One region of the Streptacidiphilus sp. EB103A genome, then DNA from elsewhere that is predicted to be linked to it. Evidence: riboswitches for the same ligand, from Rfam matches in the RefSeq annotation. Region 1 holds a riboswitch; each other region holds the start of a gene.

Region 1 (9,334 bases):
TACTGCACGTTCCAACTGATTCCCAGCACCTTGGCGACCGCGTCGCGCAGGTCGACGTCCAGACCGACGACCTTGCCGTCCGGGGTCTGGCCGCCGTGCGGAAGGCCCGAGGTTCCCACCACCTTGACGCTGCCCAGCGCGAGGGAGCCGCTGCTGCGGACCGCGGCCGGGAGTTCCGCCCTCAGCGCGGGGTCGGCCTGGATCGAGGAGACCACGTCCTGGGTGGGTATCGCCGTCGACGACCCCTGGACGGAGCCGCTCGACGATGCGCCCGCGGCAGGGGTCACCGTCGTGCCGGAGCTCGATCCGCAGGCGGTGAGCAGAGCGAGGGCGGCAGAGGCCGTGATGGCGGCGACGGCGTTGCGTGGGAGATGACGCATCGTCACGGTGGTTCCTTTCGGGAGGTCGAAGCGGCCGGGAAGAAGGTAAGGAGGTGCCGTAGTAGGGGCGTTGGTGCTGCTGGAGCGGCGCGCCGCTACAGGACCGCGGCGAGGAAGGCACGGGCCCGGCCGTGGCTGGGGTTGGCGAGGACGTCGGCCGGGGCGCCGGACTCGATGATCCGTCCGCTGTCGAGGAAGACGACGGAGTCGGCGACCTCCCTGGCGAAGCCGATCTCATGGGTGACCACGATCATGGTCATTCCGCTCAGAGCGAGGTCCTTCATCACCGCCAGTACCTCGCCGACGAGTTCGGGGTCCAGCGCGCTGGTCGGCTCGTCGAACAGCAGCAGCTTCGGCTCCATGGCCAGGGCCCTGGCGATCGCCACCCGCTGCTGCTGGCCGCCGGACAGCTGCCGAGGGTAGGCGCTCTCGCGCCCTCCCAGTCCCACCCGCTCCAGCAGTTCCCTGGCCTGCAGCGCGGCCGACTTCCTGGAGAGGCCCCGGACGGCGACCGGCGCCTCGGTGATGTTGTCCAGCACCGTCAGATGGGGGAACAGGTTGAACTGCTGGAACACCATGCCGACCGCGGCCAGCTGCCGGGTGACCGTCCGATGGCCCAACTCGTGCAGCCTGCTGCCGTGGTGGCGGTATCCGACGATCTCGCCGCCCACCTCGACGAAACCGGCGTCGGGCTTCTCCAGGTGGTTGATGCTGCGCAGCAGGGTGGACTTGCCCGAGCCCGAGGGCCCCAGCAGCACGGTCACCTCTCCCTCCCGCACGTCCAGGTCGATGCCGTCCAGGACCAGGTTCGCACCGAAGCTCTTGCGCAGTCCGCGGATCCGTACCAGGGGCGCCAGGGTCTGCCGCTCGTCGGCCTGGTGCTCGTCCGTACTCATGACAGGCCCGCCAGTTCGCGTCCGCTCCGGCCGTTCGCGCCGAACAGCGGCACGTTGCCGCGGAACAGCTGCCAGAAGCCGGTGCCGCTGCGGCGGTTGCTGCCGCGGGCGTAGCGGCGCTCGACGAAGAACTGCCCGATCGAGAGCAGTGTGGTGAGGATGATGTACCAGAGGGTCGCGACCAGCAGCAGCGGGATGATCAGGTAGTTCTGGTTGTAGATGAGTTCGGACGAGTAGAGCAGGTCCTGCACCGCGATCACGCTGACGATGGAGGTCGCCTTCAGCATGCCGATCAGCAGGTTGCCCGAGGCCGGGATGATCGCCGGCATCGCCTGGGGCAGCACGATCCTGCGGAAGATCCTGGCCCGGCCCAGGCCCAGCGCCTCGGCGGCCTCGGTCTGGCCGTGCTCCACGGACAGGATGCCGCCCCTGACGATCTCGGAGGCGAAGGCCGCCACATCCAGGGTGAGCCCGACGTAGGCGGCGAGAATCCCGCTGAACAGGTGCGCGGTCCGCACCGTGACGAACTCGTGCCCGAACGGGATTCCCAGCGACAACTGCGGGTACAGCGAGGCGAGTTCGTACCAGAAGAGCAGCTGGACCAGCGGTGGCACCGAGCGCACCAGCCAGACGAAGCCGAAGCTCAGCGAGCGCAGCACCGGATTGCCGGACAGCCGCATGGCGGCGACCCCGATGGCGAGCAGATAGCCGGTCGACATGACCGCCGCGGTCAGCCACAGCGTCAGGACCAGGCCGTTCACGATCGACCCGTTGAGGAAGTAGCTGCCGACCACGTCCCACTGGAACCGCTTGTTGGTCAGCAGGGTGTGCACGAGCATCGCCAGCAGGACGAGGAGGGCGAGCGCGGAGACCCACTGGCCGGGGCGGCGCAGCGGGACGAGCTTCGCGGCGAGCAGCTGCCCGTCCTCGGGGCGCTCGTGCAGTGGGCGGTTGGCGGCAGGGCGGTCGGCGGCGGGCTGGTCGGCGGTGACTGGAGGCGGAGGCTCTGGCGCGACAGCGGTGCGCGCGGAGGTGTCCGGACTGCTCATGGGGGTGTGGATTCCGTCCCGTGAGGACGCGGCATCGCGCCGTGTGAGCACGGCGAGACGGCGTGAAGGGGGGCGACAGGTGCCGAGGGGGGAAGCGAGAAGTGTGCGGTCAGCAGACCGCGGACGTCCCCGGACACGGACACAGGGCACTGCTCACCCGCAGCAGATCGACGTGGCGACGCGAGTACGTACCGGCTGGCCGACGCACTGCTCTCACCTCCGCTTTCGATCTCGCGCTTACAGGACTGGGGCGTCCCGTCGGGTCGTCACCTGGAGCACCCCGCCGCGTCGGAGGGTTGCCGGTCAGCAAGCCAGGGCTTGACGCTGACGCTCATAACCAGGGAACACCGTAACCCGTCCAGCTGTTTTAGACAATGCCTATCTGTTCGATAGAGATTCGGCAGGGCCCCGAACGGCCTGCACGATCCCCAGTCGATCAGTGGGGATTGTGTTCGGCACCCATCCGGAGTTAGCGTGTGAGCAGGTTACGAGCGTCAGCAACAAGCCCTGGCTGGCTGACCAGCAACCCTCCGACGCGGCGGGGTGCTCCAGGTGACGACCCGACAGGACGGCGCAGTCCTGTAAGCGCGCAAGCTGAACCGGAGGTGTGAGCAGTGCGTCGACCAGTGGGTACGTACTCGCGTCGCCATATCGATCTTCAGCGCATCGCCAGCGCCCTCTGTCCGGCCGTCTGAGCCCGAAGCGTCGTCCTTCGCGCCGAAGCATCCCTCCCGCCTAAGCATCCCTCCCGCTGAAGCACCTCCCTCCCGCCGACTCCGCCCTGGGCCCGCCCGGCGCGGTTTCCCTTCGGCATGCCCGCCGCACCCACCACCGGGCACCCATCCGAGCAGGAAGCGACCCCCCATGTCTCACCCGCCGTCTCACCCGGAGTCTCACCCGGAATCTGCCCTCCGCCTGGCGGTAGCCCTCGACGGCACCGGCTGGCACCCCGCGGCCTGGCGGCTGCCCGACGCCCGTCCCGAGGGTCTCTTCACCGCGGCGTACTGGGCGGACCTGGTCGCCGAGGCCGAGCGCGGACTGCTGGACTTCGTCACCATCGAGGACTCCCTCGGCCTGCAGTCGTCGGCCGCCTTCGAGCCGGACCGGCGCACCGACCAGGTCCGAGGCCGACTGGACGCGGTGCTGACCGCCGCCCGGATCGCCCCGCTCAGCCGGCACATCGGGCTGGTGCCGACGGCGACGGTCACCCACACCGAGCCGTTCCACATCTCCAAGGCGATCGCCACCCTGGACTTTGTCAGCAGCGGACGCGGCGGGGTCCGCGTACAGGTGTCGGGACGTCCGCACGAGGCGGAGCTCTTCGGCCGCCGGACCCTGCCGCGGCTCACACTCGCCGACCTCCAGCGGCCGGAGGTCCAGGCCCAGGTCGCCGAACTGTTCGACGAGGCGGCCGAGTATGTCGAGGTACTGCGGCGGCTCTGGGACAGCTGGGAGGACGACGCCGAGATCCGCTCCGTCGCCACCGGACGCTTCATCGACCGCGAGAAGCTGCACTACATTGATTTCGAGGGCACGGCCTTCAGCGTGAAGGGGCCCTCGATCACCCCGCGCCCGCCCCAGGGCCAGCCGCTGGTGACCGCGCTGGCGCACCAGAGCATCCCCTACCGGCTGGTCGCCCGCTCCACCGACCTCGGTTTCATCACCCCGCACGACGCGGACGACGCCCGCGCCATTGTCGGCGAGATCCGCGCGGAGCAGTCCGCCGCGGGGCGCTCCGACGAGACCGTGCACATCTTCGGCGACCTGCTGGTCTTCCTCGACGACGCCCCGGGCGCTGCCGCCGCCCGCCGGGACCGGCTGGACGAGCTGGCCGGGGCCGCCCTCAGCAGCGACGCCGAGGTCTTCGCCGGAACCGCCGCCGACCTTGCCGACCTGCTGCTGGAGTGGCAGCGGGCCGGGCTGACCGGCTTCCGGCTGCGCCCCGCCACCCTCCCGTACGACCTGGAGCAGATCACCCGCCGACTGGTCCCGGAGCTGCAGCGCCGGGGAGCGTTCCGCACCGGCTACGAGGCGGACACCCTGCGCGGGCTGCTCGGCCTGCCCCGCCCCGAGAGCCGTTACGCCGCCGCTGCTTCCAACTCCGCATCCGCCACCTCTGTCTGAGCGCTTGTTCCCCACCGAGACCTAAGGACGCCAGTCGCATGAGCAAGCCTCTCAAGCAGATCCACCTCGCCGCACACTTCCCCGGCGTGAACAACACCACGGTGTGGAGCGATCCGGCCGCCGGAAGCCAGATCGACTTCAGCTCCTTCGTCCATCTGGCCCGCACGGCGGAGCGCGCCAAGTTCGACTTCCTCTTCCTCGCCGAGGGCCTGCGGCTGCGCGAACAGGGCGGCCAGATCTACGACCTGGACGTCGTGGGCCGCCCGGACACCTTCACCGTCCTGGCCGCGCTGGCCGCGGTCACCGACCGGCTCGGGCTGGCCGGCACCATCAACTCCACCTTCAACGAGCCCTACGAGGTGGCCCGGCAGTTCGCCTCGCTGGACCACCTGTCCGCGGGCCGCGCCGCCTGGAACGTGGTCACCTCCTGGGACGAGTTCACCGGGCAGAACTTCCGCCGCGGCGGCTTCCTGGCCGAGAAGGACCGCTACGAGCGCGCCAAGCAGTTCCTGACGGCCGCTCAGGTCCTCTTCGACTCCTGGCGCGGCGACGAGATCCTCGCCGACAAGGAGTCCGGCGCCTTCCTGGCCGGCCCGGACGTCGGCCGGTTCCAGCACCGGGTCAGCCAGTTCGACATCGCCGGACAGTTCAACGTCCCGCGCAGCCCGCAGGGACGGCCGGTGATCTTCCAAGCCGGCGACTCCGAGGAAGGCCGCGAGTTCGCCGCCTCCTCCGCCGACGCCATCTTCAGCCGCTACGGCACGCTGGAGGCGGGACGCGCCTTCTACACCGACGTCAAGGACCGGCTGGCCCGCTACGGGCGCAGCCGCGACGAGCTGCTGATCCTGCCCGCGGCTACCTTCGTCCTCGGCGACACCGACGCCGACGCCCAGGAGAAGGCCGCGCTGATCCGCCGCCAGCAGGTCAGCGGCCAGACCGCGATCAAGTTCCTGGAGCAGCTCTGGAACCGCGACCTCAGCGACCACGACCCGGACGGCCCGCTGCCCGAGATCGACCCGCTGGTGGGCGAGAACACCATCGCCAAGGGCCGGGCCAGCGTCCGGATGAACCGTGACCCGCTGGATGTCGCCCGGCAGTGGCGGGAGCTCGCCGCGGCGAAGAACCTCTCCACCCGCGAGGTGATCATCGAGGTGACGGGGCGTCAGTCCTTCATCGGCACCCCGGCGAAGGTCGCCGAGGCGCTCAACGAGTTCGTGCAGACCGACGCCGGCGACGGCTTCATCCTCGCCCCGCACCTGACCCCCGGCGGCATCGACGAGTTCGCCGACACCGTCGTCCCGCTGCTCCAGGAGCGCGGGGTGTTCCGCAGCGAGTACGAGGGCACCACCCTGCGCGACCACCTCGGCCTGGCCGCACCGCGGAACCAGAGCGAGAACCGGGCCGAGGAGAGGGCCGCGTCGTGAAGTTCATCACCATCACCCTGATCGTCCACTCCCCCGACCCGGTCACCGGCCTGCAACCGTCGACCCAGGAGCGCTTCCGCCAGGTGCTCGACAGCGCGCTGCTCGCCGAGGAGCTCGGCTTCGACGGCTTCGGCGTCGGCGAGCGGCACGAGCGTCCCTTCATCTCCTCCTCCCCGCCGGTCGTACTCAGCCATGTCGCCGCGCTGACCAAGCGGATCCGGCTGTTCACCGCGGTGACCACGCTCAGCCTGCTCGACCCGGTGCGCGCCTACGAGGACTACGCCACCCTGGACCACCTGTCCGGCGGCCGGCTGGAGCTGATCATCGGCAAGGGCAACGGAGCCGCCCAGCGCGAGCTGTTCCAGGTCACCCCCGAGGACCAGTGGGACCGCAACGCCGAGTCCTACGAGCTGTTCCGGCAGATCTGGCGCAACGACAAGGTCACCGCCTCCCCGAAGTTCCGCCCGGAACTCCTGGACGCGGAGGTCTGGCCGCGGCCGTTCCAGCATCCGGTCCGGGTCTGGCACGGCAGCGCCACCAGCCGGGAGTCCGTCGACCTCGCCGCCCGCTACGGCGACCCGCTGTTCTCCGCCAATGTCACCAACCCCATCGAGCCCTACGCCGAGCTGGTCCGCTACTACCGCGAGCGCTGGGAGCACTACGGCCACGACCCGGCCCAAGCCGCCGTCGGTGCCGGCACGGCCGGCTTCTACGCCGCGCCGACCTCGCAGCAGGCGCTCGCCGACTACCGCCCCGTCTTCGAGGGCTACCTGGGCTTCCAGAAGCGGCTCGGCGTGGAGCCGGTGTTCCCCACCCTGGAGGACTTCGTCGAGCGCAGCTCCGCCCTGATCGGCAGCCCGCAGCAGATCGTCGACAAGGTGCACCGCTACCACGAGCAGTTCGGCCACAGCGTGCTGCATCTGCACGCCGAGGCAGGCGGGCTGACGGATGCTCAGCACCGTGACTCGCTGGAGCTGTTCCAGTCCGACATCGCACCGGTGCTGCGCCGGTCCATCCCTGACCCGCCCTGGGCCTGGGCCCCCGTCACCGCCCCGGTCCCCATCGCGGCCCCCATCGCGGCCCCTGAAGGAGTCTGACCGTGTCCCCCACTCCGCTCGCCGTCCTGGACCTGGTCCCGATCAGCTCCGGTTCCACCGCCAGGCAGGCCCTGCACAACAGCATCGACCTGGCCCGGCAGACCGAACGCTTCGGCTACAGCCGCTACTGGTTCGCCGAACACCATCTCAACCCCGGCGTCGCCGGGACCTCGCCCGCCGTCGTGCTGGCGCTGACCGCCGCCGCGACCTCCCGGATCCGGCTCGGCGCCGGCGCGGTCCAGCTGGGCCACCGCACCGCGCTGGCGACCGTCGAGGAGTTCGGCCTGCTCGACGCGCTGCACCCGGGCCGGTTCGACCTCGGCCTGGGCCGCTCCGGCGGCCGGCCGACCCCGCCGGTCCGCGAACCCGCGCTGGTCGGGGGCACCGCGGTGGTCGACGGCTACACCTCCAACGGGCTGCGCATCCCGGCGAAGTTCGACTTCCGGCAGCTGCTGGGCTCCCCCCGCTTCGCCCTGCACAAGAAGCTGCTCCAGCAGCCGAACGCGGAGGCGCAGGACTACGCCGAGCAGGTCGACGACATCCTCGCGCTGATCGAAGGCAGCTACAGCACCGCCGACGGCGTGGAGGCCCATGTGGTGCCCGGCGAGGGCGCGGACCTCCAGGTCTGGATCCTCGGCAGCAGCGGCGGCACCAGCGCGGAGGTCGCCGGCGCCAACGGCCTGCGCTTCGCGGCCAACTACCACGTCAGCCCGGCCACCGTGGTCGAGGCCGCCGAGGGCTACCGGGCCGCGTTCCGTCCCTCCGCCGTGCTCGACCGCCCCTACGTCAGCGTCTCCGCCGACGTCGTGGTCGCCGAGGACGAGGCCACCGCGCGGGAGCTGGCCACCGGCTACGGGCTGTGGGTGCGCAGCATCCGCAGCGGCGAGGGCGCGATCCAGTTCCCCACCCCCGACGAGGCCCGCGCGCACGTCTGGAGCGAGCAGGACCGGGCGCTGGTCCAGGACCGGGTGGAGACCCAGTTCGCCGGCTCGCCGCACCAGGTCGCCGACCAGCTGGAGATCCTCCGCGACGCCACCGGCGCCGACGAGCTCGTGATCACCACCATCACCCACGGCCACGCGGACCGGGTCGCCTCCTACCGGCTGCTCGCCGAGGAATGGGCGCGCCGGTCATGACGGTTACAGCGACAGACACCATGCTTCGGAGGAGAACCGTGGAACAGGCCCAGGCCCAGACCGACGTGGCCCTGCACCCCGCCGAACTGCGCCGTGTCTTCGGCGCCTTCCCGACCGGCGTCACCGCGATCGCCGCACTGGTCGACGGAAGCCCGGTCGGCCTCGCCGCCAGCTCGTTCACCTCGGTCTCGCTGGACCCGCCGCTGGTCTCGGTCTGCGTCGCGCACAGCTCGACCACCTGGCCGCTGCTCAGCGGCAGCGCCCGGCTGGGCGTCAGCGTGCTCAGCGCCGAACAGGAACTGGCCTGCCGTCAACTCGCCGCACGCGACGGGGACCGCTTCGCCTCGCTGCAGTGGCGGGCCACGGACGACGGCGCCGTCCTCGTCGAGCAGGCGTCCGCCTGGCTGGACTGCAGCGTCGAACAGCTGATCCGCGCCGGGGACCACGACATCGTGCTGCTCCGGGTACACGAACTGGACGCCGACCCGTCCGTGCCCCCGCTGGTCTTCCACGCCAGCGGCTTCCGCCGCCTCGAGGCCGCCTGAGACCTCCAGGCCCTGTGGACGAGACCACGGCGGTGAGCGGGAGGCGCCGTTCACCGCCGTAGTCTCGCACGAGCTCATTCTCGGCATGCTCCCCCACCACGGCACCCGGCGCCAGCCGGACCGGATTGGAGTCCAACTGCCGCCCCAGCGAGGGTCACACGGTGGTAGGGCTGCCGCTGGTCCCGGCGCGAAGTGCCGCGATGAACCAGGCGAAGACGGGTGCCAGGCTCGGCTGGACGGGCCAGGCGTTGATCACAGCGAGGAGGTGCCAGTAGCGCTCCGCGCGAGGGTCGTTGGCCGTCTTGAGGCGCGTCAGCAACCACTCGCGTAGGTCGTCATCGTCCGCACGGTTGAAGGCTTGGGCGTAGCAGGCGGTCAGGTCACGGACGATGGGTTCCGCCTCGGCGGCGGTCGGGGCGACGCCAGCGGCGAGGGCGACGCCGACCCGGTCGCGGACGGCTTCGGTGAGCTCCTGGTGCAGGCCGGTGGTGTCGCCCTGCGCGCGCTCGTTGGCCTGGTGCTCGGCCATCCGTCGCACGGAGGCGCGGAAGTCCGGGTCCTGCGTCAGTTCGGCGAGCTCGACCCAGGCCTCGACCTGCTCGGGTTCGGGGTTCTCGGGCAGCTCGGGCATGGCCGAGCGTATGAGGGCGATGAAGTGGGGGTTGGCTTCGAGACCGCCGAAG
Region 2 (9,334 bases), on a different contig from region 1:
CAATATGTCAGCTACTGACACTTGGCAAAGTCTGACTTATGCGTGTTAATGACATGTGTCAGCGAGGTATAGTCCCAGCAGAAACCCGGTGGCAGTCAGGAGGTGGCATCCCTTGGTCCAGCAGGTTGCGGCCCCCGCCGACCGCGACGGCAGGCGCGCCCCCGGACTGCGCCAACGCAAGAAGCAGCGCACCCGCGACCAACTCCTGGACGCCGCCCAGCAGCTCTTTCTCCGCCAGGGCTACGCCCGCACCACGGTGGACGAGATCACCGCGGTCGTCGACGTCTCGCAGCGCACCTTCTTCCGCTACTTCGCCAACAAGGAGCAGGTGGCGCTCGCCCTGATGGCGGACGGCGCGGACGATTTCATCGACTACCTGCGGGCCCGGCCGAGCGACGAGAACCCGCTCCAGGCGATGCGCGCCGCGACCCGGGAGACCTGGGAGCGCGCCATCCCCGAGCAGGAGGGCGCCTACGCCAATGCCGCGCTGGAGATCTTCCAGCTGGTCGAGTGCACCCCGTCGCTGATGGCCGCCTACCTGCACCGGCTCGCCGAGCAGCAGCAGCTGATCGCCGAGGTGCTCGCCGAGCGCGAAGGGGTCGACCCGGCTGTCGACCTGCGGCCCAGGCTGCTGGCCGCGGTGTTCAGCGCGGTCGGAAGGACCGCCCAGCACCAGTGGGCCGCCGGTGCCGACGCCACCGTCGGCACGGGGCCGGAGGACTTCCTCCAGGTGCTGGAACGCCATCTCGACCAGCTCGGCCCCGCCCTCATCGCCGGCTGGCACTGACCCTTCTGGACCCTCCTGGACCCTCCGGCCGGCCGGGCCGCGCGCTACGCTGCCGGGGTGTTCTCTCCCCAGGGCCCGACGCTCCGCGAGCTCACCGTGCAGGCGCTCTCCTCCATCGAGCACGGGTACGACCTGCTGGCGCCGAGGTTCGACCGGACGCCCTTCCGTACCCCCGAGCGGGTGCTCGACGCGGTGGCCGAGGCCCTGGAGCCGCTCGGGCCGTTCGGCAGCGGGGTCGACCTCTGCTGCGGCACCGGCGCGGGCTCGGGAGTGCTGCGGGAGCTGTGCGAGAAGCGGGTGGTCGGGGTGGACTTCAGCGCCGGCATGCTGCAGGTCGCGCGGGCGGCCGAGCCGAGCGTGGACTGGGTCCGGGCGGATGTCCGCCGGCTGCCCTTCACGCCGGAGTTCGACCTAGCGGTGAGCTTCGGCGCCTTCGGCCACTTCCTGCCCCGGGAGCGCCCGGTGCTCTTCGCGCAGGTGCACGGGGCGCTCCGGCCCGGCGGGCTGTTCGCCTTCCCGATCGCCGCTCCCGCGCCGGTAGGCTCGCCGCTGTACTGGGCGATGTGGGGCTTCGACGCGGCGATGCGGGTCCGCAACGCGCTGCTGCGCCCGACCTTCGTGATGTACTACCGGACCTTCCAACTCGCGGTCGTACGAGCCGAGCTGGAGCAGGCCGGCTTCGCCGTCTCGACGGTGCCGCTGACCGCGCTCGGTGAGCTGCCCGGCGGCGGGCCGCGCTGCCGGATGGTGCTGGCCCGCCGTCCGGCCTGAGCCGGGGGCTGCTGAGCCCGGGGCTGCTGAGTCAGGGGGCTGCGCGCTCAGCCGCCCAGGCGCTCGAAGGGGATCTTCTCGCCGGCCTCGATCGGCACCGGCAGCCGGTTCTCGGTCGGCGGCAGCGGGCAGGTCGCCAGATCGGTGTAGGCGCAGGGCAGGTTGGTCGCGCGGTTGAAGTCGATCAGTACCGCGCCCTCGGCGTCCGGCGCCGGCACCGAGAGCGAGCGGTTGGCCGCGTAGGTGGTCACGCCCGAGGTGGCGTCGGTGAACAGGATGTGGAGGCTGCCGGGCTCCCGTCCGTTGAACGCGGTCAGCCGGTGCGTCGTCCATTCGAGCTCGAACTCGACCTGTCCCGGGGCGTCGTACACATGCTGGAGGCCCTCGACCGCTGCGCCCACGGTCACCGGACGCGGCTGCTCGAACGGCAGGTAGCGGCCGGTCAGCACCCAGCGCGGGTCCGGCTGGTACGCGGGAGTGATGGTGTAGCCGACCCTGAGCGCGTTCTCGGGGTGGCGGGGGCGCAGGATGTCGTGCCCGCCGCGCCTGGCGACCTCGATCACCGCGTCACCGGTCCCGAGGTAGAGGCTGTCCCGCTCGGCGATCACCCCGAAGCTGTGCCGCCCGACGACCGGAACGCCGTCGACGGTGAGCTCCTCGCCCTCGGCCAGGTCCACGACCACCCCGTCGGCGGTGGTCGACCATGCGCCCGGAGCGTCCTCGAAGCGGGTGGGCCGCTCGTCCAGCCAGTGCAGGCTGGTGATGGCGAGGAACCCGTGCGGGTCGGCCAGCACCCGCTCATGCGCCCGGTGCCACTGCTCCCACTGCTCGACGAAGCTTTCCCGGTCGATCTCCTGAATCGTCATACCTCGATCCTGAGCGCGGTTTGTGAACGGCGTGCTGCCGCGGTATGTCGCGTCGGCCGGGGGTGGTGCGGGCGGATTCGGTCGGGGGACCGCTATCCTCGTAGCCACGGCGGAGGGGCTCGCCGTAGAACCGCAGCATTCCGCTGCCAACGGTCCCTACCTGGCGGTCGACCTTTCGGCGACCCTGGATTCAGGTAGGAGAAGCATGCCCCGCTCACCTCGCCTTCGTGGAGGGCTGATGCCCGGATCGGAACCCGAGCCGGGGCGGACCCGGCACTGGGACGTGCTGGCCGTCGTCGCGCTCGGCGGCGGGCTGGGCAGCGTCGCCCGCTATGGGCTGGCCCGCGGCTGGGCCACTCCGGCCGGCGGCTTCCCCTGGGCGACGTTCACCACCAATGTGCTGGGCAGCCTGCTGCTGGGCGCGCTCATGGTCTACGTCGTCGAGGTCTGGCCGCCCTCGCGCTACCGCCGCCCTTTCCTCGGGGTCGGCATCCTCGGCGGCTTCACCACCTTCTCCACCTATATGAACGAGACCCGCGGACTGATCGCCACCGGGCACCTCTCGCTCGCCGACGCCTATGCGCTGACCAGCCTGATCGCCGGACTCGCCGCCGTCTGGACCGGGATCGCCCTGGTCCGGCGGCTGACCGGGCTCCCGGTGCGGCGGGGCCCCAGCCGCCGCAGCGGGGGCGGCCGGCCCGCGGCTGCCCCGCCCCCGGCGAACCTGCCTTCCGAAGAGCCGTCCGCCGAAGGAGCCTCGCGATGACCCCGCTGCTGCACCGCCACCACGAGGACGACCGGGCAGCCGAGCCGCGCGAGGAACTGTCCGGGCCGGCCCTGCGGTTGACCGTGCACCTCGCCGACGGCGAGCAGTTCCACCATCGCCCCGTCTACACCGAGATCGTGCACCGGGCGCACCGCGCCGGGCTGGCCGGAGCAAGCGTCTTCCGGGGGATGGAGGGCTTCGGCCGGAACTCCCGGGCCGTGCACACCTCACGGCTGCTGGACCTGGCCGACAACCTGCCGCTGCTGGTGGTCATCATCGACACCCCCGAACGCATCCGCGCCTTTGTGCCAGAGCTGCGTGAGATCAGCCCTCGCAGTCTGGTCACCGTCGAAGAGATCGAACTCGTCGCTCCCGCCGCACCGGCCGTCCCGAGCGAGGAGAAGTCCTGATGCCCGTGCTGATGGTCTTCCTCGGCGGGATGCTCGGCGCGCCGCTGCGGTTCCTGGCCGACCGGGCCGTGCAGCGGCGCCATGACAGCGTGTTCCCCTGGGGCACCTTCGCCATCAACGTCACCGGTTCGTTCGTCCTCGGCGCCCTGGGCGCCGCGACCGTGCACCACCACCTCGCGCCCGATCTCAGCCTGCTGCTGGGCACCGGGGTGTGCGGCGGTTTCACCACCTTCTCCACCTTCTCCTACGAGACGGTGCGGCTGATGGAGGACGGCTCGGTGGCCGAGGCCGGGCTCAACGCCGTCGGCAGTCTCGGCCTGGGGCTGGCCGCGGCCGCGCTCGGCTACGGGCTGCTGACCTGGCTGTGAGCCCCCCGGTCGGGGCCAATGCCTACCGGAGGGATGGGGATTGCCCGGAGGTCGCCAAGAGGTTAACGTGATCTGTGGTCATGAGTGTCAGCGTCGAGCCCTGGCTTGCTGGCCGGCAACCCTCGTCCGCGGTGGGGTGCTCCAGGTGATGACCCGACAGGACGGCTGCGCCGTCCTGTAAGCGCGAGATCCGATCAGAAAGGCCCCGCCCCGCCATGCCCGCAGAGTCCCTTCGGGAGAGCGCCCCGTCGACGGCCGCCCCCCGTCACCCGCTGGACAACCCCGCCCGTGCCGCGCTGCTCGGCCCGCACGCGCACTTCGCCGAACGCCGGGGGGCGGTGCTCCGCTACCCCTCGGACGTCACGCCGTTCGTGGCCCTGCCGGACGAGCCCGACGAGCAGACCTGGCGTGATGTGGCCGCGCTGCTGGGGCCGGGCACGGTGGTCCCGGTGGCCGGGATCGAGAGCTCGCCGCCGCCGCACTGGGAGACGGTGATGGACCTCCGCGGGGTGCAGCTGGTCGACGACGGCATCGCCGCCGCCCCGGACGGCGAGGCGGTCCGGCTGGGCCCGGAGGACGTGCCGGAGATGCTGGCCCTGGTGGAGCACGCCAAGCCCGGACCGTTCCTGCCCCGGACCGTCGAACTCGGCACCTACCTCGGCATCCGCCGCGAGGGCCGGCTGGTGGCGATGGCCGGCGAGCGGCTGCACCCGCCGGGCTTCACCGAGATCAGCGCGGTCTGCACGGCCGACAGCCACCGCGGCCAGGGGCTGGCGACGAGGCTGGTGCTCGCCGTCGCGGACGGCATCCGGGCCCGCGGCGAGACCCCGTTCCTGCACGCGGCGGCCACCAACACCAACGCCATCAGGCTCTATCTGTCACTGGGGTTCCGGCTGCGCCGTGAGGTGAGCTTTGTGGCGGTGCGGGTTCCCGCTGAGGGGCGCGCGTAGTCCGGAGGACGTCCGTCTTCAGGGGGAGCCGAAGATTCCGTCATATGCCGGAAGACAATGCCAGGGGCACGGGCTTAGCGTGTGAGTACTGATACGCGACGGCGCGTGGCGGGCGAATTCCCGGATCCAGCAGGGGGCTTGTCGGCTCCGCTGGAGGGATAGTGCTGTGACTGCGAACTCCAAGACGCCCAACCCCGAGACGCCCAACCCCATCACCTTGTCCAGTTGTCCGCTCGACTGGACCGTCCCCGCGCAGCTGCGGCAGCGGGCCGCCGAGCGGCCGGACGCGACGGCGCACCAGGTCGTCGACGGAGCCACGCTGACGCTGGCGGCCTGGGAGGAGTCCTCCAACGCGGTGGCCCGGGGCCTGGTGGACCGCGGTGTGCTCCCCGGCGACCGGGTGCTGCTCCCGTGCTCCACCGCGGACTGGATCGACTACGCGGTGGCCTGGGTCGCCGTGCTCAAGACGGGAGCGGTCGCGGTGCCGGTCTCGCAGGCGGCCGGGGCCGAGCAGACGGCCATGGTGCTCCGGGCGTCCGGTGCCGTCGGCGCCGTGGGCGCGGTCCCCGCGGGGCTTCGCTGCGGCTGGTCCGCGGGCGTCGCCGAGCTGGCCGAGGGACGGTCGACGGCGACCTTCGGGATCGCGACCACCCGGGACGGGATCGCGCTCACCCCGGCGTCCGACGCCGAGATCATCTACACCTCCGGAACCACCGGGGTTCCCAAGGGAGTTGTCGCCACCCACGCCAACATCCTGTACCCGCTGATGCATTCGCTGTCGCGGGACGCCAGCACCGCCCTGCACTCCCTCCCGCCGGGGACCACGGTGGGCCAGGGGCTGCTGGTCCAGCCGCTCGGGCCGAGCCCGCACAGCGTCCTGACGCTGCCGCGGTTCAGCCCCCAGGCTCTGCTGCGGGCCGTCGAGCAGTACCGGCCCACCCATGTGGTGATGGTGCCGGCCATGGCGATCGCGCTGGTCAACGCCGCGGCCCGGGGCTCCTACGAGCTGGGTTCGGTGCGTCAGGTCCGCACCACCAGTGCGCCCATCCACCCGGCCACCCTGGCGCAGCTCGCGGAGCTGTTCGGCACCGCGCGGATCCGCAATGTCTACTCGACCACGGAGTCCTGGCCGCGCCGGATGGGCACCGACTACGACCCGGCCCGGCCCAAGTCGCTGGGGCGCCCCTCGGCGGGATCACAGGTGCGGATCGTCGGCGCCGACGGCCGGGTCGTTCCGCCCGGGGTGGCCGGGGACGTCCAGCTGCGCAGTGACGCGCCGCAGCGCCGCTACGACGGCGAGGGCGACGCGGGAAGCGGCGCCTCCACCGTCTTTCTGGCCGACGGGTGGACCCGTACCGGGGACATCGGCGTGCTCGACGCGGACGGCTACTTCTTCCTCGTGGACCGCAACCCGGACCTGATCAACACCGGCGGCCTGAACGTCTCCAGCCTGGACGTCGAAGCCACCATCATGGACTACCCCGGGGTCATCGAGGCAGCCGTGGTCGGGGTGGAGCACCCCGTGCTGACCGAGTGCGTGATGGCCGTGGTCCGGGCCGCGCCCGGACTGGCCACGGAGGCGCTCGGCGCCTATGTGCGCGAACGGCAGGGGATGGCGGCGCCGCACCGGATCGTGGTGATGGACGACCTGCCCCGGAACATGCTCGGCAAGATCGACAAGCGACAGCTGCGGACCCTGCTGACGGAGGAGTCCGGCGAGCAGGCCCATGTGCCGCCGGCCACCCGGACCGAGGAGGCCGTCGCCGACATCTGGGCGGCCGCCCTCGACGTCGACCGGGTCTCCGCCACCGATGACTTCCTGCGGGCCGGCGGCTCCTCGCTGACGGCGATGGAGGTGATCGCCCAGGTGTCCGAGCGGCTGGGCAAGGAGCTGCGGCTCCGCGACCTGCTGGACACCACCAGCCTGCGGGCGTTCGCCGCGCGGGTCGACCGCGCCCCGGCTGCCGCCAGGGAACTGCTGTGACCGCCCGGCTCGACACGGTGGCCCTGGCTTCCACCAGGACCTGCCCGGTCTCCTTTCCGCAGGAGTCGCTCTGGTCGCCCTCGGGCCTCTCGGCCATCAATGTGCCGGCGGTGCTCCGGTTCCGCGGACGGCTCGACGTGGGGCACCTGTACCAGGTGCTGGGAGTCCTGGTCGGCCGCCATGAGGCGCTGCGGACCGTGCTGGGAAGGACTTCTGACGGTGCGATGGAGCAGCGGATCGCGGTCGGCGGCTCGATCCCGGTGGAGACCGAACAGCACCGGGGCACGCTGGAGTACGTGTTCCCGCGCCTGCTGCTGGCCGGATCCGAGCGCCCGTTCCAGCTGGACGGCGGGCCGCTCGCGCGGGCCGAGCTGCACGGATTTGGTCCGCAGGACCATCTGCTGATCGTGTGGATGCACCATGCCGTCTCCGACCTGGCGGCGAGCCGGGTCGTCGTCGAGGAGATCAAGCAGCTCTGGGCCGGCGTACAACCGGCCCCGGTCCGGGCCCAGATGGGCGACTTCGCCGTCCGCGAGCGCGCGGTGCGGGCGAGTGCGGCGCAGCAGCTCTACTGGGCCGACGCCCTGGGTTCGGCCGACGACCGGCTGGGCCTGCCGGCTGTGACCGGTGGCGAGCACCTGGCCGTCCGCCCCTCGCTCCCGCTGCTGCCGAGGGAGGTGCTGGAGTCGCTGGAGCGGTTGGCGGCCCGGCACCGGACCACCCTCACTGCGGTGCTGGCGGCAGCCGTGGTCGCCGCACATACGGGTGGACGCGCGGACAGCGGCCGGGTCGTGCTGGGGCTGACGATGGGCAACCGGGAACTGCCCCGGTTCCGCTCGACGGTGGGCTGTCTGACGGACCAACTGCCGCTGGTGGTGGACGCCGGGGGCAACCCGACCTTCAGCCAACTGCTGGGGCGGGTGCGCGAGGCGCTGCTGGACGCCTACGACCACCGGCTGCCGCTGGGTGTGCTGCTGCCGCTGCTCGGACGGCAGCAGCCGCCCGTCTTCGCCGTCAACCTGAACTTCCTGCCCCCGCCGAATCCGCCGAATCCGCCGAGCCCGCAGGGTGCGTCCGCGCCCGGTCACGGCCCGGCCGACGCGGCGCCGCCCACCGAGGTGGAGTTCCCGTACGGGATCGTGAAGACCAGGCCGGACCCCTGGTGGCTGGGCGACGCGGTGCTGGCCTACCGGCCCCGGATCGACGGCCGCGGTCTCGGCGGCGAGATCGAGGGCGACGCCGGCCTGCACTCCGTCGACGCGGTGGCGCGTCACGGACAGCGCTTCAGCGCGCTGCTCGCCAAGGCCGCGTGGAATCCCGGGGCCACCGTCAGATCGCTCGTCGTGCCCACGAGGTGAGCGGAGATGCAACCGATCCACTACCCGTCCACCTACTACCAGCGGGACTGGTTCTCGGCCTGCCGGGACGCCCGCTCCTGGTTCAGCACCCCGGTCGCCTGGAACCTGGCGGGGGAGCTGGACACCGCCGCGCTGACCCGGACGGTGGAGGACCTCACCCGCAGGCACGACGCCCTGCGGACGTCGTTCCGCAGTCGGGGCACGGACGTCGACCAGGTGGTGTGGCCGCAGGTGCGGGTCGACCTGCGCACCGTCGACCTGTCCGGAGCTCCGGCTCCGGAGGCGGCCGTGGACGACCGGATCGTCGTGGAGGCGGGGCGTCCCCGGCTGCTGGACACCCCGCCGCTGTGGCATGGACTGCTCTTCCGGCTCGGCCCGCGCCGACATGTGCTGGCGCTGTTCATCCACCATCTTGTCTTCGACGGCTGGTCGCACGGGGTGCTGCGGGACGAACTGGTGCGCTGCTACCGGGCGCAGGCCACCGGCAGGCCGGCCAGGCTGCCGGTGCTGAGGGTCCAGCCCGGCCGCTTCGCACAGTGGGAGCGCGCTTTCCGCGATCCCGAGGCGGAGGCCTGGTGGCACGAGCGGTTGGCCGCGCTGCCGCCGCTGGCCCAGCTGCCGCCGGTCGGCGGGCGTTTCGTCTCGCAGGCGATCCCGGACGTCCCCTGGGAGGCGATGGTGACCCTGGTCCGGCTGGCCCAGGCCGAGGGCGTCGGCGTGGGCGCGGTGCTGCTGGCCGTGCTGCTCGCGGCGCGCCGACCGGTCACCGGTGACGACGTGGTCATCGGGATGACCCGGGCCGGTCGCGACCGTCCGGAGCTGCAGCGGGTGGTCGGACCGCTGCTGGACCATGTGCCGGTGCGGGTCGACCTGTCCGGACGCCCCGCCTTCCGCGAGCTGCTGCACCGGGTTCACCGCGCCCATCGCGAGGCGATGGCCCATCAGCTGCCGCTGGGCCTGATCCGCCGGGTCGTGCCGGACGACCTTGGACCGCGTGGTGGCCGCCTGTACGACACCCGCTACAACTACCTGCCCTACGGCGCGGCCAGGAGCGGGGTGGTGGTCGCCCCGGGC
Region 3 (9,334 bases), on a different contig from region 1:
ATCCGCCAGATTGCTCCCATGCCGGATGGCTTGGTCACGAGCAGGCAGAATGTCCGGAACAGGCACGAAGCAGCGGAAATCGATGAACGGTCGGACACATGGCTCTCCCCGAACCCACGTCCCCCGCCGGCGAAGCCGGTCTCACTGCGATCAGGAAGAACCCGGCGCGCGCCGTCGCGGCCTTCGACTTCGACGGCACCCTCGCGCCGATCGTCGCCGACCCCGAGCAGGCCCGGGCCCACCCCGGTGTGGTCCCCGCGCTGGCGCGCCTCGCGCCGCGCCTCGCTGCGGTGGCCGTGGTGACCGGCCGGCCTGCGGCCACCGCCGTGGAGTACGGCGGGTTCGTCGGGGTCCCTCGTCTGGAGCACCTGACCGTGCTGGGCCAGTACGGCCTGGAGCGCTGGGACGCTGCCAGCGGCGAACTGCGGACCCCCGAGGAGCTGCCCGGCATCACCGCGCTGCGGCGGGAGCTGCCCGGCCTGCTGGCCGACGCGCCGGATGGGGTCTGGCTGGAGGACAAGGGCCACGCCCTCGCCGTCCACACCCGCCGCACCGCCGACCCCGACGCCGCCCTCGCCGCGTTGGACGCGCCGCTGCGGGCCGCCGCCGCCCGGCACGGGCTCGCGGTCGAGCCGGGGCGGATGGTGCTGGAGCTGCGGCCCCCGGGGATGGACAAGGGCGTCGCCCTCACTGCCTTCCTCCGCGAGCACGACGCCGCCTCGGTGCTCTACGCCGGTGACGACCTCGGCGACCTCGCCGCCTACGACGCGGTCGACGCTCTGCGCGCCGCGGGTACGGTCGACGGCCTACTCGTGTGCAGTGCGCCCACGACCGGCGAGCCTCCGGTCCGGGTCATCGCCGATCGCGCCGATCTGGTGGTGACCGGTCCCGAGGGCGTGGTAGCTCTGCTCGAAGCGCTGGCCGACGCCCTGGGCTGCTGACCGACAGGATTGGTTCGTGGAGTGACAATCCGTCAACGAAGGGCCGGACGCCGGATAACAGTGCCATTTCAAGCGCTCCGGAGCGACCCCTGAGGCACTACCTTCCCGTGTGACGCATGGGGGTAGCGACGATGGAATGGAACGTACCCGGGTATCGGGACACCCGGGAGCTGGGCGCAGGAGCGAGCGGGCGCGTCGTACTGGCGCTGCACGAGGAGACCGGCACGCCGGTCGCCATCAAGTACCTGGGGGAGGAACTGCGGCTCGACCCCGACTTCCTGGAGGAGTTCCGCGGCGAGGCGCGGCTGCTGGGCGACCTCGACACACCGCATGTGGTGCGGCTGTGGGAGTACGTGGAGGGCCCGCACGGCGCCGCCATCGTGATGGAGCTGGTCGACGGCATCGCCCTGCGGGCACTGCTGCGGCAGGCCGGGGCGACCGGTCCGGAGGCCGCGCTGGTGGTGCTCAAGGGCTCGCTGCTGGGCCTGGCCGCCGCCCATGCGATGGGGGTGGTGCACCGGGACTACAAGCCGGAGAACGTCCTGGTCGCCGCTGACGGCTCGTCCAAGCTGGTCGACTTCGGCATCGCCGTGCGCAACGGCGACGCCGGGAGCGTCGCCGGCACCCCGCCCTACATGGCGCCCGAACAGTGGGCCGGCGACCCGGCCTCCGCTGCCGCCGACGTCTATGCCGCCACGGCCACCTTCTTCGAGTGCCTCACCGGCCACCGCCCCTACCCGGGCACGGAGTTCGCCGAGCTGGTGGTGCAGCACACCACCGCGCCGATCCCGGACGAGGAGGCGCCGGAACCGGTCCGACCGCTGATCCGGCGCGGCCTGGCGAAAACGGCGGACGAGCGGCCGGACAGCGCGGCGGAGTTCGTCGCCGAGCTGGAGGCGGTCGCGGGTACGGCCTACGGCGAGGACTGGGAGGAGCGGGGCCAGCGGAAGCTCGCCGCGCTTGCGGCACTGCTGCCGCTGCTGTTCCCCTCGGCGGGGGGCCTGCCGGACGGCACGACGGCGCTGGCGAAGACCACGCTGGGCGAAGGGCCCGGAGCGGGAGCCGGGGCGGGGCTCGGCGGGGGCCTCGCGGGCCGCATCATCCGCAAGCGGGTGCTGGTCGCGGGTCTCGCGGGCGGCGTCATCCTGGGCCTCTTCGGCGGGGGCTACGCCTCCGGCGTCATAGGCGGCAGCTCCACCACCACGGTGGCCGACCCGGCCCCCATCGTCGTCACCAGCGTCTCGCCTTCCTCCCCACCGGTGACCGTCACCCTCACCCCCTCGGCCTCGGCCTCTGCCACACCCTCACCCACGGCTTCGGCCTCTGTAACCACCCCGACTACCGCTGCACCGACCACACCCGCCCCGACCTCGGCCCAACCCACCACGGCCGCCCCGACCACCACCAAGCCGACCACCGCCCCACCCACGACGGCCCCACCCACGACCGCCCCGCCGACCACCGCTCCGCCCACCACGGCCCCGCCGGTGGTCACCCATGTCACGGATCTGACCTTCGATGTCTTCCAGGTGAGTACGAGCTACCTCGGGGATGCCGTGGCCAATCTCTCGACCGACGGCCCCGGCCCGGTCACGGTGACGGTCAGCTGGTTCGTCAGCCCCGCAACAGGGGCGGGCAACACGGTCCTTCACAGCCAGACGCTGACGCTCTCCGGCAAGACCCGGTATGTGCGCGTCGCCTTCGCTCCGTACCAATTCAGTCGTGAGTACTGCAACTCCACCATGGGGGCGCAGCTCAGCAGCCCCACATCGCAACTGAGTCCGAGTACCAGCAGCTTTGAAGGGTGCCCGATCGGATGAACCCATACGACGAACCCCAGGACGCGCCCCCGCCCGACAGACGGACCATGCACCTCCGCGGCTTCGGGGAGGCGGCACCGCCGGACACCGGGACGGTGCATCTCGGTGGGTATACCGCTGCGGCGGGGTTCGAGGCGGCGCCGTCGGTGTTCGCGCCGGTGCCGCCTCCGGAGGAGGAGGCTTCGGCGGAGAGCCTGATCCGGTTCGGGCCCGGGGTGCCCGACCCCAGGACCGCGCGGACCATCGACGTGTGGCAGGGCAACGCCCCCGGCCCGGAGGCCGCGGTCCACCACGGTCGCACCGAGGAGAAGCGGCGCCGCCCCGGGCGCTACCTCCTGGCGGGGCTGGTGCTGCTCGCCGTCGTGGGGTTCCTGCTCTGGCAGCACTTCGCCACCCCGGTGTCGATCAGCTCGGTGACGGTGGCGGCGGAGAAGCCCAGTCTGACCTGTGGCCAGACCGAGCTGATCACCGCGACCCTGCACACCAACGGCGGGTCCGGCACGGTCGACTACCAGTGGGTCCGCAGCGACGGCACCGTCAGCGGCGCGCTGACGCAGTCCGTCGCGTCCGGTGTGCACCAGGTGCAGCTCCCGCTGCGGTGGACCGTGACCGGGCAGGGCGACTTCCAGGGGACGGCGACGCTGAAGATCACCTCGCCCGGTTCCGCCACCGGCACCGCCGTCTTCAACTACTCCTGCAGCTGATCGTCCTTCAGGGCCTGGTACTGCTCCAGGAACCAGGCCGACGGGGGCAGCGCCGTCCCCGCCGCCGCCAGCCGCTTGCAGCGGTCCGCGCGCTCTGCCGCGGGCATGGTGAGGGCTGTGTGCAGGGCCTCCGCCGTGGCGATGATGTCGTACGGGTTGACGGTGACGGCGTCGTCGCCGAGCTCCTCGAACGCGCCGGCCTCCCGGGACAGGACCAGCGCGCAGCCCTCGTCGGAGACCACCGGGACCTCCTTGGCGACCAGGTTCATCCCGTCCCTGATGGGGTTGACCAGGGCCACGTCGGCGAGACGGTACGCGGCGAGGGAGCGGGCGAAGTCGTCGTCGACCGCGAGCAGGACGGGCTGCCAGGTCGGGGTGCCGAATTCGTCGTTGATCTCCACGGCGGTGCGCAGCACCGAGGCGGTGTACTCGCGGTACTCCGGCAGGTCGTGCCGCGAGGGGTAGGCGAAGGCGATGTGGACGACCCGGTCCAGCCACTCGGGGCGGGTCCGCAGCAGGTGCCGGTAGGCGTGCAGGCCGCGGACGATGTTCTTGGACAGTTCGGTGCGGTCGACCCTGACGATGGTGCGGCGGTCGCCCACGGCCTCCCGCAGCGCGGCGAGCCGGGAGTCGACGTCGGGCCGGTGGGCCCGCTCACGCAGGAAGTCGCCGTCGGCGCCGAGCGGGTGCACCCCGAGCCGGGTGGTGCGGCCGTCGTGGGTGACCGTCATCGCGGCCCGGTCGACCTCCGCGCCGAGGACGGCCTCGCAGCAGTCGGCGAAGGCCGAGGCCCAGCGGCGGGTGAGGAACCCGGCCCGGTCCGCGCCGAGGATGCCGACCAGCACGTCCCTGGCGATGTCGTCGGGCAGCAGCCGGTAGTAGTCCGGCGGGGCCCAGGGAGTGTGCGAGAAGTGGCCGATCCGCAGGTCCGGACGCAGCTTGCGGAGCAGCCGGGGTGTCAGTGACAGGTGGTAGTCCTGGACCAGCACGGTCGCCCCGGGCGCCGCGGCCTCGGCCAGGGCTTCGGCGAAGGCCGTGTTGTAGGCCTCGTAGGAGGCCCACTCGCGACGGAAGGAGGCGCCGAAGACGGGCGTGGTCGGGGTGTTGTAGATCAGGTGGTGGACGAACCACAGGGTGGAGTTGGCGATGCCGTTGTAGGCGCGGGCGAAGGTGCCGGCGTCGATGTCCAGCATGCGTACGGACGGGTCGCCCAGCTTGCCCTGCCGGGTCGCGGCGCGGTCGCCCTCGGTGAGTGCGGCGCAGACCCACACCGACTCGATGTCGTCGCCGATGGCGCTGAGGCCGGAGACCAGCCCGCCGCCGCCCCGGCGGGGCGTCAGCGTGCCGTCGTCCTCCACCGTGAAGGAGATGGGTCCGCGGTTGGAGGCGAGCAGAATCCGTGCCTGGTGCGATGGGGACGGGCGTGCGTTGACCATGATGCAGAGCCTTGCCTGTGCGGAGTGGGGTCAAACGTCCCGGCCGGTCAGCGTGGCGATCGGCGGGCGGTCGAGGGTCGAGAGGTCGACCGTGGCGGGGGTGAATCCGGACGCGGTCCGGGTGAACTGGGTGAGGGTGGGGCTGGCCAGGTCCTCGGCCGCCTTCAGCCGGTTGCTGCGGGTGAGCCGGTCCAGGGCGGTGAGCTGGATGGTGGCCGCCATCCGGCCCAGGGCCTGGGAGTCCTGGTGCCGGTGGTGCCGCACGCCCACGTCCACCTGGGCCAGCGCGTCCAGGCCGGCCAGTTCCAGGGCGTCCACCAGCAGGCCCAGCTCCACGCCGTAGCCGATGGGGAAGGGCAGCTGTTCGAGCAGGGTGCGCCGGGCCGCGTACTCGCCGCCGAGCGGCTGGACGAAGCCGGCCAGCAGCGGCCAGTAGAGGTTCAGCAGCGGGCGGGCGACCAGCTCGGTGACCCGGCCGCCGCCGGCCGGGATGCTGCCGGTGTCGGTCTCCAGCGGCCGGTCGTACATCGCCTTGACGAAGGCCACGTCGGGGTCGGTGAGCAGCGGTCCGATGATCCCGGAGACGAAGGCGGGGTCGAACTCGCGCAGGTCGGCGTCGATGAAGCAGACCAGGTCGCCGCTGGTCACCAGCAGTGAGCGCCAGAGCACCTCGCCCTTTCCGGGCAGGGCGGGCAGCTCGGGGAGTATCGAGTCCCGGTGCACCACTCTGGCCCCGGCGGCGGCCGCCGCCTGTCCGGTGCGGTCGGCGGAGCCGGAGTCGACCACGACCAGCTCGTCCACCAGCGGCACGGCCTCCATCAGCTCGCGCCGGATGGTGGCGACGATCCCGCCGACGGTCGCCTCCTCGTCCAGCGCGGGCAGCACCACGCTGACGGTGGCGCCGCTCGCCCGTTTGGCGGCGAGCAGCTCCGGCAGTGGTCGGTCGGCGGCCGCCCAGGAGCGGCGGCGCAGCCAGTCGGCGACCTCGTCAAGCACGGGACTCCTCGGATGTTGATACCGGAGCTTCGGCGGTACCGGGTGTCTCGCCTCGCGGACAACCAGTGATCGGTGGGCGGGGCTTCGGTTACAGTCTTGGGGACGACCAGTAGCCGCCGCACGGCGGGTACAACGGTTGGCACTACAAATGCCTTCCGGGCAGTAGCCGCAGCGAGCTGCGGCGCCCGGATCGCCAGAGAGCTCATCCAGAGGGACTGAGGGAACGGCCCGTTGAAGTCCCGGCAACCCTCCTGCCAGATAAAGCCGCAGCTCAAGCTGTTGAGGCCCTGGTGGGGAAGGTGCCAATTCCGTCCTGCGGCGAGACGCGCCGCGGGGAAGATGAGGAGAGAGGGCCTCGCCATCATGGCTGCTGTAACCACCGAGTCCGTTGTCACCGCCGAATCCTTCGGACCCGCCGTCGCGCTGTCCTGCCGCGAGTGCGGCGCGCGCACCCCGCTCGCCCCGGACTTCGCCTGTATCGAATGCTTCGGACCCCTTGAGGTGGCCTACGAGCTGCCCACCGGCGACCCCGAGGCACTGCGCGCCCGGATCGAGGCGGGCCCCACCAACATCTGGCGCTATGCGCCGCTGCTGCCGGTCTCCGCCGACGTGGCCTCCCGGCCCAGTCTCAACCCCGGCTGGACCAAGCTGGTCAAGGCCGACAACCTGGCCCGCGAGCTGGGCGTCACCGGCGGTCTGTACGTCAAGGACGACTCCGGCAACCCCACCCACTCCTTCAAGGACCGCGTGGTCGCGATCGCCGTCGAGGCGGCCCGCACCTTCGGCTTCACCACCCTCTCCTGCTCCTCCACCGGCAACCTGGCCGGCGCGGTCGGCGCGGCCGCGGCCAGGACCGGGCTGCGCTCCTGCGTGTTCATCCCGCACGACCTGGAGCAGGGCAAGATCGTGATGGCTGCCGTGTACGGCGGCGAGCTGGTCGGCATCCAGGGCAACTACGACGACGTGAACCGCTTCTGCTCGGAGCTGATCGGCGACCCGGCCGGCGAGGGCTGGGGCTTCGTCAACGTCAACCTCCGCCCCTACTACGGCGAGGGCTCCAAGACCCTGGCGTACGAGATCTGCGAGCAGCTCGGCTGGCGGCTGCCGGACCAGATCGTGATCCCGATCGCCTCGGGCTCCCAGCTGACGAAGATCGACAAGGGGCTCAAGGAGCTGATCGCCCTCGGCCTGGTCGAGGACAAGCCCTACAAGATCTTCGGCGCCCAGGCCGAGGGCTGCTCCCCGGTCTCGGTGGCCTTCAAGTCCGGACGCGACGTGATCCGGCCGCAGAAGCCCGACACCATCGCCAAGTCGCTGGCCATCGGCAACCCGGCCGACGGCCCCTACGTCCTGGACATCTGCCGGCGCACCGGCGGCGCGGTCGAGGATGTGAACGACGAGCAGGTGGTGGACGCGATCAAGCTGCTCGCCCGCACCGAGGGCATCTTCGCGGAGACCGCCGGCGGGGTGACGGTCGGCGTGCTGCAGAAGCTGATCAAGAACGGCCTGCTCGACCCGGCCGCCGAGACCGTGGTCCTCAACACCGGCGACGGTCTGAAGACCCTGGACGCGGTGGAGCCCACCACCGGCCTGTCCGCCACCATCCGCCCCACCCTTGACTCGTTCCGAGAGGCTGGCCTCGCATGAGTGTCTCCGTCCGCATCCCGACCATCCTCCGCACCTACACCGGCGGCGCCGCCGAGGTCGCGGCCGAGGGCGCCACCCTCGCCGCGGTCATCGACGACCTGGAGGCCAACCACACCGGCATCCGCGGCCGGATCCTGGACGACAGCGGCAAGCTGCGCCGCTTTGTGAACGTGTATGTGAACGAGGACGACGTGCGCTTTGCGGACGGCCTGGAAACGGCCACTCCGGACGGCGCGGGCGTCTCGATCATTCCCGCCGTCGCGGGTGGCTGAAATTCACCCCTCATAATCGCGGGCAGGCCGGGACGTCCCTTCGGGGCCGTCCCGGCTTCGCTTTATCTCTGCTGTGCGTCAGCTGTGGCCGTGTGCGGCGCCGCGCTCCGGGAGAGGTAGAGTGGCTTCCGGTTACCCCTGTTGCTGCATGGCCAATCCCCACCTGTCCCGTTGTCTGAGACGGCGGTGGGCGCAGAGCTGTCACTGGGGCGTCAGAAATTCTTAAGCGATATGACGCATAGGTCCGCTATGTCCGGGTCATTTTGCCGACCTTTGTTGCGATAACCATCGCTCCGCCCCATAAGGCCTCCCAAGAATTCCCTCACTTATGCCCTGTTGCGGAGGGCACCCGAGTGGATACATTCAGCGTCGGTTGAAGCGTTGCGTGCGGCGTGGCGCTTCGGTCCGGTCCGCGGAGTGCGGACCGTGAAAGGGCCAGTAATAGGGGAGTTTGGAATGGCTCAGGGCACCGTCAAGTGGTTCAACGCGGAGAAGGGGTACGGCTTCATCGCGGTCGACGGTGGTGCGGACGTGTTCGTCCACTACAGCGCGATCCAGATGGACGGGTACCGGTCGCTCGAAGAGGGCCAGCGGGTCGAGTTCGAGATCTCGCAGGGTCAGAAGGGTCCGCAGGCGGACATGGTCCGCGTGGTGTGACCGCTCGGTGAGCGATCGCTGACTAGTGACAGGACCGGCCGAGCCTCGTTCCGAACGAAGCACAACGCAGGTCTTCCGGTAGGCCCGCACCCCTCGGGGTGCGGGCCTACCGGCGTCCGGGAACCCCTCGGGAGCGCTCCTGACCACCCGCCCACCCGTCGCCCGACCACCACCCCTATTCGATGCCCTTCGGGCCGCGCCTTGCACTCAAGGGGGCAGAGTGCTAATCATTGGCGTTAGCACTCTGAGGTAGAGAGTGACAACGGGCCGGGTAGGTGAGGCCCCGGACGCGGCGGGAAGTGACCGCCGCAGGCCGGGTCCGTCCGTCGCGGGCGCCAGCGCGGTCCACACGCAGCCACCCTGTCCGGGAGGACCACTTCCATGGCCAAGATCATTGCGTTCGACGAGGAAGCTCGTCGCGGCCTTGAGCGCGGGATGAACCAGCTCGCCGACGCTGTCAAGGTCACGCTCGGCCCCAAGGGCCGCAACGTCGTCCTGGAGAAGAAGTGGGGCGCCCCCACGATCACCAACGACGGTGTCTCCATCGCCAAGGAGATCGAGCTCGAGGACCCGTACGAGAAGATCGGCGCCGAGCTCGTCAAGGAGGTCGCCAAGAAGACGGACGACGTCGCCGGCGACGGCACCACCACCGCCACCGTGCTCGCCCAGGCCCTCGTGCGCGAGGGTCTGCGCAACGTCGCCGCCGGCGCCAACCCGATGGCCTTGAAGCGCGGCATCGAGAAGGCCGTCGAGGCCGTCTCCGCGCAGCTCCTGGAGCTGGCGCAGGACGTGGAGACCAAGGAGCAGATCGCCTCCACCGCCTCCATCTCCGCCGCCGACCCGCAGATCGGCGAGCTCATC

What was found. A riboswitch is a leader RNA that binds a small molecule or an ion and turns the genes downstream of it on or off. The one in region 1 is predicted to bind S-adenosylmethionine.
Region 2: linked by a shared signal. The riboswitch ahead of ABH941_RS26060 (GNAT family N-acetyltransferase) and the one ahead of ABH941_RS30820 (putative leader peptide) in region 1 are both predicted to bind S-adenosylmethionine.
Region 3: linked by a shared signal. The riboswitch ahead of thrC (threonine synthase) and the one ahead of ABH941_RS30820 (putative leader peptide) in region 1 are both predicted to bind S-adenosylmethionine.

The regions. Positions count from the first base shown of each region.
Region 1 is NZ_JBGCAQ010000021.1:44,319-53,652, reverse strand. It holds gene ABH941_RS30840 (transporter substrate-binding domain-containing protein) at 1-380, opposite strand, end outside; gene ABH941_RS30835 (amino acid ABC transporter ATP-binding protein) at 476-1,228, opposite strand; gene ABH941_RS30830 (amino acid ABC transporter permease) at 1,273-2,325, opposite strand; gene ABH941_RS30825 (putative leader peptide) at 2,435-2,533, opposite strand; SAM riboswitch class IV at 2,554-2,664, opposite strand; SAM riboswitch class IV at 2,809-2,919, shown strand; gene ABH941_RS30820 (putative leader peptide) at 2,940-3,020, shown strand; gene ABH941_RS30815 (LLM class flavin-dependent oxidoreductase) at 3,190-4,449, shown strand; gene ABH941_RS30810 (NtaA/DmoA family FMN-dependent monooxygenase) at 4,488-5,873, shown strand; gene ABH941_RS30805 (LLM class flavin-dependent oxidoreductase) at 5,870-6,970, shown strand; gene ABH941_RS30800 (LLM class flavin-dependent oxidoreductase) at 6,973-8,106, shown strand; gene ABH941_RS30795 (flavin reductase family protein) at 8,145-8,651, shown strand; gene ABH941_RS30790 (MerR family transcriptional regulator) at 8,806-9,334, opposite strand, start outside.
Region 2 is NZ_JBGCAQ010000016.1:111,970-121,303, forward strand. It holds gene ABH941_RS26030 (TetR/AcrR family transcriptional regulator) at 113-787, shown strand; gene ABH941_RS26035 (class I SAM-dependent methyltransferase) at 845-1,558, shown strand; gene ABH941_RS26040 (DUF1684 domain-containing protein) at 1,606-2,424, opposite strand; gene ABH941_RS26045 (CrcB family protein) at 2,663-3,190, shown strand; gene ABH941_RS26050 (DUF190 domain-containing protein) at 3,187-3,600, shown strand; gene crcB (fluoride efflux transporter CrcB) at 3,600-3,968, shown strand; SAM riboswitch class IV at 4,045-4,158, shown strand; gene ABH941_RS26060 (GNAT family N-acetyltransferase) at 4,184-4,918, shown strand; gene ABH941_RS26065 (AMP-binding protein) at 5,085-6,902, shown strand; gene ABH941_RS26070 (condensation domain-containing protein) at 6,899-8,260, shown strand; gene ABH941_RS26075 (condensation domain-containing protein) at 8,267-9,334, shown strand, end outside.
Region 3 is NZ_JBGCAQ010000013.1:172,055-181,388, forward strand. It holds gene otsB (trehalose-phosphatase) at 99-941, shown strand; gene ABH941_RS22440 (serine/threonine-protein kinase) at 1,073-2,761, shown strand; gene ABH941_RS22445 (hypothetical protein) at 2,758-3,465, shown strand; gene ABH941_RS22450 (trehalose-6-phosphate synthase) at 3,450-4,901, opposite strand; gene ABH941_RS22455 (glucosyl-3-phosphoglycerate synthase) at 4,932-5,897, opposite strand; SAM riboswitch class I at 6,097-6,243, shown strand; gene thrC (threonine synthase) at 6,261-7,544, shown strand; gene ABH941_RS22465 (MoaD/ThiS family protein) at 7,541-7,816, shown strand; gene ABH941_RS22470 (cold-shock protein) at 8,273-8,473, shown strand; gene groL (chaperonin GroEL) at 8,855-9,334, shown strand, end outside.